3 regions of the Aliiglaciecola aliphaticivorans genome follow, and region 3 is predicted to be linked to each of the others. Evidence: predicted binding sites of a transcription regulator. Region 3 holds the regulator's gene; each other region holds the start of a gene.
What was found. The regulator FNR, encoded in region 3, switches genes on or off when oxygen is low (the NO sensors DNR and NnrR bind a similar motif). The targets are predictions, from matches to a motif close to TTGATCTAGATCAA.
Positions count from the first base shown of each region.

Region 1: a site for FNR is predicted at 2,681-2,694, ahead of ACYVIL_RS06980 (GbsR/MarR family transcriptional regulator). Genes of this name have one in related genera too.
Region 2: a site for FNR is predicted at 1,983-1,996, ahead of ACYVIL_RS15285 (universal stress protein). Genes of this name have one in related genera too.

Region 1 is NZ_BAAGTF010000011.1:36,894-41,186, forward strand. It holds gene ACYVIL_RS06965 (alpha/beta hydrolase family protein) at 1-71, opposite strand, end outside; gene ACYVIL_RS06970 (methionine synthase) at 147-1,175, opposite strand; gene ACYVIL_RS06975 (DUF1852 domain-containing protein) at 1,206-2,180, opposite strand; gene ACYVIL_RS06980 (GbsR/MarR family transcriptional regulator) at 2,750-3,295, shown strand; gene ACYVIL_RS06985 (cytochrome ubiquinol oxidase subunit I) at 3,405-4,293, shown strand, end outside.
Region 2 is NZ_BAAGTF010000029.1:70,911-75,203, forward strand. It holds gene ACYVIL_RS15275 (siderophore-interacting protein) at 1-409, opposite strand, end outside; gene ACYVIL_RS15280 (MarR family winged helix-turn-helix transcriptional regulator) at 777-1,190, shown strand; gene ACYVIL_RS15285 (universal stress protein) at 1,499-1,909, opposite strand; gene thrA (bifunctional aspartate kinase/homoserine dehydrogenase I) at 2,552-4,293, shown strand, end outside.
Region 3 is NZ_BAAGTF010000009.1:26,019-30,311, reverse strand. It holds gene ACYVIL_RS05315 (heavy metal translocating P-type ATPase) at 1-1,104, shown strand, start outside; gene ccoS (cbb3-type cytochrome oxidase assembly protein CcoS) at 1,117-1,302, shown strand; gene ACYVIL_RS05305 (sulfite exporter TauE/SafE family protein) at 1,299-1,964, shown strand; gene fnr (fumarate/nitrate reduction transcriptional regulator Fnr) at 1,990-2,727, shown strand; gene uspE (universal stress protein UspE) at 2,841-3,773, shown strand; gene ttcA (tRNA 2-thiocytidine(32) synthetase TtcA) at 3,891-4,293, shown strand, end outside.

The sequences.
Region 1 (4,293 bases), on a different contig from region 3:
CCACTAAAGGCATCTGTTGCTAAGAACACATACAAGCACAGCAAATACTTAATCAAATTCACAGAAGTCACGTCCACAGTCTTTTTTACTATTTAAGTAGATTAAACTGCAGACGTTAAGTTTTCCATGTTTAAACTTGAGTGTTATTAGTTTTTAAGCTCGCTTCGCAGTAATTCAGTGCCCGCGGATAATGCGGATAATTTGGCGCGAGCCACCTGTTGCGGCAAAGGAGCCATACCACAGTTGGTCGATGGGTATAGTTTGTCAGCATCGACAAACTCAAGGGCCTTTCGCAAGGTATTAGCGACTTCCTCAGGAGTCTCTACTTTATCAGTTGCCACATCAATGGCCCCTACCATCACTTTTTTACCTCTAAGAAGTTCAATAAGATCCATAGGAACTCGAGAGTTTTGACATTCCAATGAAACAATATCGATATTCGATGTTTGCAATTTGGGAAAGGCTTTTTCATATTGCCGCCACTCTGAGCCCAAGGTCTTTTTCCAATCCGTATTGGCTTTTATGCCATAACCATAACAAATGTGTACCGCAGTTTGACATTTGAGCCCTTCAATTGCCCGTTCCAAAGTAGCGATACCCCAATCATTTACCTCATCAAAAAACACATTAAAGGCGGGCTCGTCGAATTGAATAATATCAACCCCGGCCGCCTCTAACTCTTTGGCTTCTTGATTAAGAATTTTAGCGAACTCCCAAGCTAATTTTTCGCGACTTTTATAATGATCATCAAACAAGGTATCAATCATCGTCATCGGCCCGGGAAGCGCCCATTTAATGGGTTGTTTGGTTTGCTTTCGTAAAAATTTAGCATCTTCAACAAAAACTGGCTTTTGACGAGCAACAGCACCAACCACTGTGGGTACGCTGGCATCATAGCGATCGCGAATTTTCACAGTCTTACGCTTTTCAAAATCAACCCCATCAAGGTGTTCAATAAAAGTAGTTACAAAATGCTGGCGGGTTTGTTCACCATCACTGACGATATCAATCCCAGCTTGTTGCTGATCTTGAAGTGATAGACGTAACGCATCTCGCTTGCCTTCAATTAGCTCTTCATCTTGCAATTTCCATGGTGACCAAAGTGTCTCTGGTTGTGCAAGCCATGCAGGTTTAGGCAGACTGCCCGCAGTTGAGGTAGGTAGTAGTGTTTTCATAATGAATAAAATCTTATATTAGGTTGATGATTAAGCGTAATTAGCAGACCACTGCTCAAGGACACGTTGGTAAGGTTTGATGAAATGCTCTTCAGCGAATTTTCCTTGCTCATTTGCCAACTGGCTGCGCTCTTCCCGGTCATACACTATTTGAGTAATTGAATGATCCTGATTTTGTAAATTCGGTTGATAACACTGGCCAGCAACGGCATTGGCGTTATAAATCTCTGGTCGATAGATTTTTTGGAAGGTTTCCATAGTGCTAATGGTGCTGATCAGCTCTAGTGCTGTGTAATCATTTAGCAAATCTCCACAGGAATAAAAAGCCAGTGGCGCTACGCTATTCAGCGGCATAAAATAGCGTACCTGCAAGCCCATTTTTTTGAAATAGAGTTCCGTCAAAGATGAATCGCTTGCCTGATATTCAACACCTAATATGGGATGTTGATTTTCTGTCCGATAATAGGTTTTGTTATCCGAAACACTGAGACAAATAACAGGTAGCTTTGTAAAATGCTGTTTGTAGGCGTCTGAGTTAACGAAAGATTTAAATAGTTTGCCATGCAGATCGCCAAAGTTATCCGGGATGCTAAATTTCGGCTGGTTCTTATTATGTTCTAACAATAAAACACTGAAATCATAGTCTCGCAGATAAGACGAGAAATTATTGCCCACAATGCCGTCTATGCGCTTATTGGTTCTATGATCTACGATAGTGGTTTTTAATATTTCAATCGATGGAAAGCTACGACCACTGCCCTCAATGTCAATATCGACGGTGATGATATCCAACCCCACAGAATAGCGGTTTCCATTTGGATTATCCCAACACGCCATACCGTTGAAACTGTTGTCGATCATATTAAGCGCATTACGCAAGTTTGCTTGACGGCTCTGCCCCCTCGCCAAATTAGCGAAGTTGGTAGTGATACGAGTATTCTCCGATGGATGATAGTCTTCATCAAAGGCGACGCTGTTAATGGTAAATGTAAACTCTTTATTCATGCTGATCTGTATCCAATTTATCTGCGACAAAACCTAAATTTATCTTCTGCCCTGTATGGACATTCCCGCTTTAACTAACGACTTTGTTAATCAATAAATGCTTTCGCGACACTATCGCCAGAACCTAAGTCACGTAATCAAAAGGCACTGCAATTTTTATATAAGTCGTAAGTCAAAGAAGAGAGTGTTTTATACGCGGATTAACACATGAATAAAAATGATATAATTTCATTAATACATGAATTAGGCTCATGAATTCTAAAGTGGGTGGGGTTGATTTGATGTTTTCGATTTTTTAATAGTGAATTAAATAAAATTGGTACTTTGCACAGCCCCCATATAAAGGTGATCGCAGCTTTTTTAACAGACAGTTTAGTTAACCTGTAGCAGACTAACTAAACTGGAAAAGGATGGATTATGCTGTTCGTTTTTCAAAGTCAAATAACCTATCGAGAGATAACCTTCCTGCTCCCACAAATCACAAATAAATAAAATAATATTTGATCTACATCAATTAATGTTTATAATTTTCAGAAATTACTGAAACTTCAGAAAAGAGATAATTATCTATGAAAATGACACCCATGATAGAAACCTTCGTTATGCATTTTGGTGAAATGGGCAGCCGCTGGGGGTTTAACCGCACTGTCGGGCAAATGTATGCGCTTTTAGTAATAAGTGAAGAGCCTTTAAGCGCCAATGACATTGCTGAAGCTCTGAATGTTTCTCGCGGGAATGTCAGTATGGGATTGAAGGAATTACAGTCATGGCGGCTAGTACAAATGCATCATGTGCCTGGAGATCGAAAAGATTACTTTAAATCTTTAGGTAGCATTTGGGATATGGCAAACAAGGTATTTGAAGAGCGTCGTAAACGAGAAATTGAGCCCACTATGAGCGTCCTTCGAGATACCCTTTTAGTTACGCCGGCGAATCAACAAGAAGAATATGCCCAACAACAGTTAAAAGAAATTCATGACTTATTGGAAAACGTGACTCAGTGGAGTGAAGAGTTGCAGCGCCTAAGTCCAGAAAAGCTATCAACCTTAATGAAGCTAGGTTCCGGGGTAGGTAAAGTTTTAGATATGAAGGATAAGTTTTTAAAAAGTAGTTAATTCAAAAGGGTTCAGGTTAGACAGCAGATTATCGCCGTAAGTAGGGTAAATTCATCAAGTTTTAAGTTTAATTAAACACGGCTAAAATCAGCGCCGCTAGGGGTTTTCAATGGCAGACGTAATGCTACTCTCTCGCATTCAATTTGCAGCAAATATTAGTTTTCACATTTTATTTCCAGCGATTAGCATTGCTATGTGTTGGATGCTTTTCTATTTTCGCGTTCGTTTTCACATTAGTAAGCACCCTGTATGGATGCGAATTTATCGATTTTGGGTAAAAGTGTTTGCCCTTACATTTGCAATGGGCGTAGTGAGCGGAATTACGATGTCATTTCAATTTGGCACCAACTGGCCTGGTTTTATGGGCACGGTAGGCAATATTGCAGGACCTCTTCTCGCTTACGAAATCATGACTGCATTTTTCCTAGAAGCAACGTTTCTGGGAGTCATGCTATTTGGCATTAATCGCGTGCCTCCCTGGCTCCATACCTTATCAACCTTTATTGTTGCTATAGGGACATCACTTTCTGCATTTTGGATTTTGGCCCTCAACTCTTGGATGCATACTCCTACAGGTTTTGAGATGCGTGATGGTGTCGCTTATGCAGTGGACTGGTTTGAAATTATTTTTAACCCATCCTTCCCCTATCGTTTAGGGCACATGCTGTTAGCATCAGGATTAACCATTTGTTTTCTAATTGCAGGCATTTCGGCTTACCGAATCCTTCGCGGTGACAACAAAAAAGCGCCTAATCTGGCTTTAAAAACCGCAATTTTTCTAGCGGCCATACTGACCCCTTTACAAGTGGTTATGGGTGATATGCATGGACTCAACACTTTCGAGCATCAACCGCAAAAAGTGGCAGCAATGGAAGGCGTCTGGGAAACAACAAATGGTGCGCCACTGCTATTATTTGCAGTCCCTGATGAAGAACAACGTACAAATCATTTTGAGATTGCCATACCGAAAATGGCCAGTGTAATTTTAACCCATGATC
Region 2 (4,293 bases), on a different contig from region 3:
GTAAAGCAGTTATATCACCAAAGAAAAGATGCTGAGGGGCATTTAAATCTGTATGTTTAACCTCTCCCGGTCCAGCAATTCCCAGAAAGTCTCCAGATTTAGCATTAGATGCCCAATTACTGGCTAATCCTTGGTGATCATTAACCGCAAAGTCGAGGGTTAATTGACGGTTCTGTTTGTCAAATTCGCGCACAGTATATGAGCGCATCCACTTCTTAAAGCCTATATACATACCTAGTTTAGGCATTTTTTCCGTTGAATTAGGATTTGGGAAGATCGCTTTTACGTGGGCGCTTTTTTTATCATCAGGGAAGTCTTCAAGCTCGTCACCCTGTAAAATGATTCGTCTCATGTGAGGCGATAAATCAATTACCGATTCTACCGTTGTCATACGCATTTTGGGACCCATATAATTCTCCTTTAAGAGTGATTTTTAAGTTAATGGTGGTGCTAAACATTGTTGTAACTTGGAGCGGATCACAAACACCATTATGCAGGCGAAGGTTAATCCTATTGCGGTTGCAGATCCCAATAGCACAGCCTTCAAAAGTCCGAGTACTGCTTTTGATGAATCTGAGTTGTCTGCAAGTTTAGCTATGTCATAATCGCTGTTATCAAGCCAACGAACGTACTGAGAATAGTGAATATCGTCAGTGTTTTTTGAACTCTAGTTGCATTTTCGTACCCAATGGAATAAGGTTGATAAAGTCTACTATATTGATTTTGATTGATAATGTCAACCAAATGTATCAGGAGTTTTTACATGTGGAGAAATAATGGAATTAAATGAAGCGCTTTTTAGTCTTTTTCGGACCGTGCGCACGAATATCATTGAGGGCGTTAAACAATTGGATTCAGACTTATCACCAATGCATTTAAAGTCCCTGAAGGTGATCTCTAAAATTGAAGATTGCACCGGTCAAAAGTTGGCCACTTTTATGTCTCGAGACAAAGCGCAAATTAATCGCTTGATTAAAGAGCTCGTAAATCAGCAGTTGGTGGTTAAAACTAGCAACAAAAACGATGGGCGTAGTCAAATTTTGTCTTTAACTGGCCAAGGAAAAACGTACCTCGACAAATTTAATACAATCGAAAAGCAAGTATTCGATACTATGCTTAAAGATATTGAACCGCAAAAAGTTGAGTTTTTCATCCAACTTGCAAAGGAATTTAAGAGTAATCTGCAATAAATAAGCCTTTGGTTAGGATCAAAAAAACAACACAATCGTATTTGATTTAATAAGCCATTGAATACCAAAGCTACAATTAAGTGACCCTAGTGGCTTATCATTAAATTACGACAGTGGGTTTTATAACTGAATTGTTATGGGATAGGAGAAAATACTAAGTAAGTTTTAGATTTAGCTAAACGCTTTTCTTAAACAAATATCAGCTTCGGTTAGAGCAAAGATGATTATCGATTGCCATTGTTTTACCCAGCATACTATTTGTTACCCACAAATTTGTAGGTAACAAATGATTGCATTTATTTCTGTGCCTAATGAGCGGGTTTTGCGATTCTCACTAATGACACATCGCAGTCAGCATAGTTAGCAACCCCATTAGCAGTTGAACCTATTAACGCTTGAATCCCTTTTTTAGAATGTGTTCCTAACATGATTAAATCCGCCTTTCTCTTAATGGCTTCATTGCATATCAATTCATAAGGTTTACCCACCTTGATAATGCGATTCTTTTTAGGAACGTTGAAATCAGCGCATAACCCTTCAATCTTTGGCGATATTTCGTCTTTTAATTCTTTCTGATAATCCTTAGGCAATAATTTGTATGGTAAAACATGCATAACAATTAATTTGCTGCCATAAAGCTCTCCCATTTCAGCTGCTTTGGCCAGAACTTGTTTCCCTTCTGCTGATGCCTCTATTGCACACAAAATTGTTTTATACATAATTGCTCCTTAATCATTATCAATATGAACTATTTGTTAGTTGTTATACTAGCGACAAAATAGCTGCAAATATATGATTCACATCAATATTAGGTGAAATTGATTATCTTAACTATCTTCTCTCAATGACTCTATAATGGTCGAAGGGCCATTTTCAGGCTTATAAAGCCAGTAACACATTCTATCGAACTGAACTGAATCCAGTGTTTGCACAATAAACAAGTCAGTTATGGGGCAAAGTTGGTTTTTGGGTGGTTATTTAACCCGAAAGTGTTGTTTATAGTCGGTTCAATCCGTTTAATTCTACCTTAGAGTAAATAGATCGGCATAAATCAACAACAAATCGCCCTTTGACGGTTGACATATAGACGTCTATACGGCAAATTGAGCCACATGAAAATAATAATAAGCACCATCGGCATGATTATGATTACCACCTCAAACGAGTTGGTCGCTGGCTAGTGCTTAAAGAAATTTAAAAAAAGCCCGCGACTCAAGCGGGCTTTTTGTTATTTATAGCAAAATTATTTGCCTACTTTTGTCACTGGGCGCAATTATATTGCCGCAGTGTGAGGGAAAGGCTGAAGTATAAAATTAGAATGTAATCTCAAGCAGCGGAACAGAAGTAAACAGGAGCAATAAATGAAGGTGTTGAAATTTGGTGGCTCTTCTATGGCTGATGCTAAACGTTATTTGTCGGTCAAAGACATAAGCTTAGCTAGCCATGAAGAAAACGGTGCAGCAGTGGTTTTATCGGCTCCTAAGGGAGTGACCAACGCATTATCCTTGTTATGTGAACAAGCGAGTGCAGGGAACGATTTTGGCGAATTGTATGCCAAACTAGAAATGACGTTAAATGGTATTGCTAGCGATCTCGCTAACCAATTACCCGCTTTTCGTAAAGCCCGTTTAAGCAGCTTTATTGACACTATTTTAGTTGAGTTGAAACAGCATTTAGATGGCATTCAGTTACTTCGTTGTGCCCCAGACCAAATTACCGCTAAAATTTTAAGTATGGGCGAATATGTTAGTGTGAATATTTTTAGCGAAATATTAAACGCACTTGGCCAAAAAAATCACATTATTGACCCTGTTAATTATATTGTTGCTGAAGGCGAGTATTTAGATAGCATTGCTGATGTTGCAGTGAGCAAAGCGCGCTTTTCAGACTTTGTTTATGATAAATCTGAAATATTGATTATGCCGGGCTTTGTTGCAGTTAACGCTGAAGGCGAAAAAGTGACCCTTGGTCGCAATGGTTCTGATTATTCCGCAGCTATCCTTGCCGCCTGCTTAGATGCGGAGTGTTGTGAAATTTGGACAGACGTGGACGGGGTTTACAATGCCGATCCCAACCAAGTAGATGGTGCCGTGTTACTCGATAAACTTACTTATCAAGAAGCCATGGAACTTTCTTATTTTGGAGCCAAAGTTCTGCACCCGAAAACCATTGGCCCAATCGCCCAACACCATATTCCTTGTTTGATTCGCAATACCTTAAACCCCGCTGCTCCTGGGACATTAATCGGTAAAGACTCGAGTGAAATTTGGACCAGTGTTAAAGGGATATCTCATCTTGATGATATGACTATGTTTAATGTCGCTGGCCCAGGTATGAAAGGTATGGTTGGCATGGCCAGTCGTGTGTTTGAAGTCATGTCGAATGCGAATATCTCTATCAGCTTAATTACCCAGTCATCTTCTGAATACAGCATTAGCTTTTGTATTCACAGCAAAGATGCTGAAAAAGCTCAAAATCTGTTAGAAGATGCGTTTGCGTTGGAATTAGCGAACAACTTATTAGATCCCATCGAAGTTCGCCATGAATTAGCAATTGTCACTTTAGTTGGAGATGGTATGCGTCATTCAAAGGGCTTAGCAGCCAAGTTCTTCAGTTCATTGGCTCAAGCAAGAGTCAACAATGTCGCTATTGCTCAAGGCTCATCTGAGCGCTCAATTTCTACGGTAATTGAGAGTCACCGTGCAAAAGAAGCAGTGAAGGTTGTACATCAGAATTTTTTCTCGAATACCCACTCCATTGATATTTTCCTTGTGGGGTGCGGCAACGTAGGGAAAGAACTATTGCAACAAATGGCTCGCCAACAACAACCTTTGTTTGAGCGTGGTATTAGCTTAAAAGTCTACGGCGTAGCCAATAGTCGTAAATTGTTGTTGCAAGCTGGTGGCATTGATCTGCAAGGGGAGTGGCAAACTGATTTAGATAACTCAGACAAAACCTTATCGGTTGAAAATTTGAATGAATTTGTTAAGCAAAACAGTCTGATTAACCCAGTTATTGTGGACTGTACGAGTAACGAAAATATTGCCGGTCAATATGCCGACTTTATGTCTGCTGGTTTCCATGTTGTGACCCCTAACAAAAA
Region 3 (4,293 bases):
GCCTCAAAGTATTTTATTATTATAGTCTTAGGTATCACCCTTATCAGCTATTTAGGCTGGTTAGCCTATCAACCAGAGCGTGCGTTTTGGGTCGCCATATCGATTTTAGTTGCCACTTGCCCTTGTGCTCTTAGCCTTGCCACACCAACAGCTTTAACCAGTGCGATTGCAAAGTTAAATCAATATGGATTGTTAGTGAAAAGAGCCAATATTATTGATGTAATGCCTGATGTTGATACGGTTATTTTTGATAAAACAGGTACCCTCACCAATGGTCATTTTAGTGTCAGCGAAGTTGAATTGTTTAACCAAAGTGAAGAAAGTTTTGTTCTCAATTTAGCCGCAGGAATCGAACAATTTTCTAGACATCCTATATCTCGAGCCTTCCAGTCTGAGACGCCTTTAGAAGTCAGCCAAGTCGTTTCTATTGCTGGTAAAGGATTGCAGGGTATCTATCAGTCTCAGAACGTCAAGATAGGCAACCTAAGCATTTTAGATAGCGCTTCAGATTTGCCCTTGGATGCGGATGACACCAAAGTATATTTACAACTCGGTGAACAGTTACTGGCTGCTTTTAAAATCAAAGATGTAGTCAAAAAAGACGCGAAGCAACTAGTGCATGATTTAAACAGCAAGCAACTGGTTATGTTAAGCGGTGACGCACAAGAAAATGCATTATCCGTTGCCGAGTCATTAGGCATATCCACTGTATATTTTAGACAAACGCCTCAACAAAAGCTCACCTATATCCAAAGTTTGCAGGCCAAAGGGCATAAAGTATTGATGATCGGTGATGGTATCAATGACGCGCCAGTATTAGCTGCAGCAGATGTGTCTATTGCTGTTGGAGACGCCAGTGATATGGCAAAACGTTCAGCTGATATCATTTTATTGAATACTAAATTAAGCAATGTGAAATTTGCTGTTAGTATGGCAATTAAAGTGCGCCATAAGATTAAGCAAAATATGCTTTGGGCTATCGGTTATAATACACTTATTCTGCCCCTGGCAGTGGCTGGGTATTTAAGCCCTTGGATGGCGGTAATTGGTATGTCTTTAAGTTCAATCATTGTGGTAGCAAACTCCATTCGCTTGTTACGTTAATAGGAAACTAAATTGAGTATTATTTATGTGCTGATACCCATTGCTATTTTATTAGTTTTGTTAGCCATTGGGATCTTTTTTTGGGCGGTAAAGTCAAATCAATTTGAAGACCTTGAGCGTCAAGGTTATAACATTTTATTTGATGACGACGTCGATAAGAACGCACAAAGTAAAGTCTCTAAAACTGAAAAGAAATGAACGAAATCAGCTGGTTTTCTGCCATTTTAATCGGCCTTGCAGGGAGTGTACATTGTGCAGGAATGTGCGGTGGAATTGTTACCTCATTTACTTTTGCCTTACCAAAAAACCAATCTCAATGGCCTTTCTTAATCGCCTATAATACGGGGCGTATTTTATCTTATAGTCTTGCAGGAGCCATCGCAGGCCTATTAGGCCAAATTGTCACCACTAAGTCTTTTATCAATCCACAAGCGTTGACTCTTTTTGGCGGCGTATTTATGGTATTACTGGGTTTGTATGTTGGTCAATGGTCGAAATTACTGACTAAGGTAGAACGCGTTGGCGCAATTTTTTGGCGTAAAATCAGCCCGTTATCAAAACGATTTATCCCATTTAAACATCCAATGTATGCTGTCCCTTATGGGTTGATTTGGGGTTGGCTGCCCTGTGGACTCGTTTATTCAACATTAACCTGGAGTGTTTCAACTGGCGGTGTCGTACAAGGTGCACTAACTATGTTGTGCTTCGGTTTAGGCACCCTACCTATCATGTTAGCAATGGGTGCGAGCGCAACTCAAATAAGACATTGGTTAACTCATGCTATGGTGAAACGCAGCGTAGCAGTTTTATTATGTTTATTTGGCTTGATTTTATGTTATCAAGGGATTCATAATTGGTAACTGATGAATTACATGGAACTAACTAATGTCTGATTCGAACAAGTTTAGTATTCGCTGCCAAAATTGCAGTTTTAACCATCTGTGTATTCCCGTAGCGTTAAATCAAACAGAAATGGAAAGTTTGGACGAAATAATTGAACGCAAACGTCCTTTACATAAAAATGATCAACTCACTATACCAGGGCAGAAATTCACCTCTTTGTTTGCCGTAAGAACAGGTTCGTTTAAGTCCTACATTACCTCGCCAGATGGTGAACAACAAATCACTGGATTCCATTTCCCCGGTGATATAGTTGGATTTGACGGACTTTTTTCAGAAAAATACCAAAGTTATAATCAGGCCATGGAAACCTCGATGGTCTGTGAATTACCCTACGATAAACTTGATACCATGAGTGAGCAGCTACCTTCTTTACGCAAAGAAATGCTTAAAATCATGAGCACCGAAATAAATCAAGATCATAGTTTAATGATGCTGTTAAATAAACGCACAGCGGAAGAGCGTCTTGCACACTTTTTAGTTAATTTGTCTGATCGCTTTCACTCCCGTGGTTTTTCAGAAACAGAATTTAATTTAACCATGACGCGCAATGAAATAGGTAATCACCTCGGACTCACGGTTGAAACAGTAAGTCGTTTATTAACGCGCTTTCAAAAAGAAAATATCATAAAAGTAGATGGTAAGTTTATTCAGATATTGAATTTACCTGGCCTCAGAGAAAAACTAGGTGAGCATGTTGTGCAAAACAAAGCGTGCGGATAAGTCTTTCCAGTTACGTTGATATAGGTCAAAACAATTACTCTGTTAGTTGGCAAAATAGCTAAAGTACCCATACACTTAAGTTGTGAGTGTAAATCTATGAAGGGAGTTAACTTATGTCTGTTTTTAACAAAATTTTAGCTGTTGTCGATCCATCCAAAGAAGATCAGAAAGCTTTTAAGCGCGCCCTTTTGTTGGCTCAAAAGACCGGCGCGAGCATCACCGCATTTCTATCTATATACGATTTTTCATATGAAATGACGACTATGCTGACGGTAGATGAACGCGAAACAATGCGGCAGGCTGTGGTAGATGACAAGACCGAATGGCTTGCTAATATTGTCGAACCCTTAGCGACCAATTCATCGACTTCAGTAGATATCAAAGTCGTTTGGCATAATCGTCCTTATGAAAGTATTTTATTCGAGGTGATTGATCACAGTTATGATTTAATCGTCAAAGGAACTCATGAGCACGACACCTTAAAGTCAGTCATATTCACCCCAACTGATTGGCATATTCTCCGTAAATCTCCGGTTCCAGTTTTACTTGTCAAAGAGCATGACTGGCCTGTCAATGGTAATATTTTAGCGGCTGTTGATGTGGGAAGCGAAGATGAAGAACACCGCAGTTTAAATAACCTCATCACCAAAAAAGCTGCGATAATGGCGGATTTATTAGAAGGTAAGATTAACTTAGTCAATTCTTATCCCGGAACGCCTGTAAACATCGCCATCGAAATTCCAGAGTTCGACCCTGTTGGTTATACTGAATCAGTGAAACAATTTCATGCAAAAGCGATGCTTGAACATGCAGAAAAATTCAATATCCCCCAAGAAAACCAGCATTTAAGCGAAGGGCTTCCAGAAGATGTGATACCTTCAGTGGCGAAAACCATTGACGCTGAACTCGTTGTTATTGGCACCGTAGGTCGCACAGGTATAACCGCAGCACTTATCGGTAATACCGCTGAGCACACCATTGACTCACTCAATTGCGATGTATTAGCAATTAAACCCGAAGGATTTGAGTGTCCACTTAAGCACTAGCAAGACAAAAACGCTATCAGACTCAGTGTTGATTAAAAACATTTGAAATTAGAGTATTTATGTCCGTTAGGAGGACAGGTATAATCTGGGCTGATAGCAATGTTTTCTAGGAATAAGATGAGTAAGCTCGAGTCTCTGTCTGAGAGTAAAAAATACAGTTTCAATAAACTCCAAAAACGCTTAAGACGCAATGTAGGTAAAGCGATTGCCGATTTCAATATGATTGAAGATGGCGATAAAGTAATGGTCTGCTTGTCTGGTGGAAAAGACAGTTACACCATGCTCGATATATTAATGTTTCTTAAAAAAATTGCCCCCATTAACTTTGAGATTATCGCGGTAAATTTAGATCAGAAACAACCTGGCTTTCCAGCTGAGATACTGCCTAATTACTTAGACAATTTGCAGGTCCCCTTTGAAATAGTAACCGAAGATACCTACTCCATTGTCAAAGATAAAATTCCTGAAGGAAAAACCACTTGTTCTCTTTGTTCTAGGTTAAGAAGAGGAATATTGTATA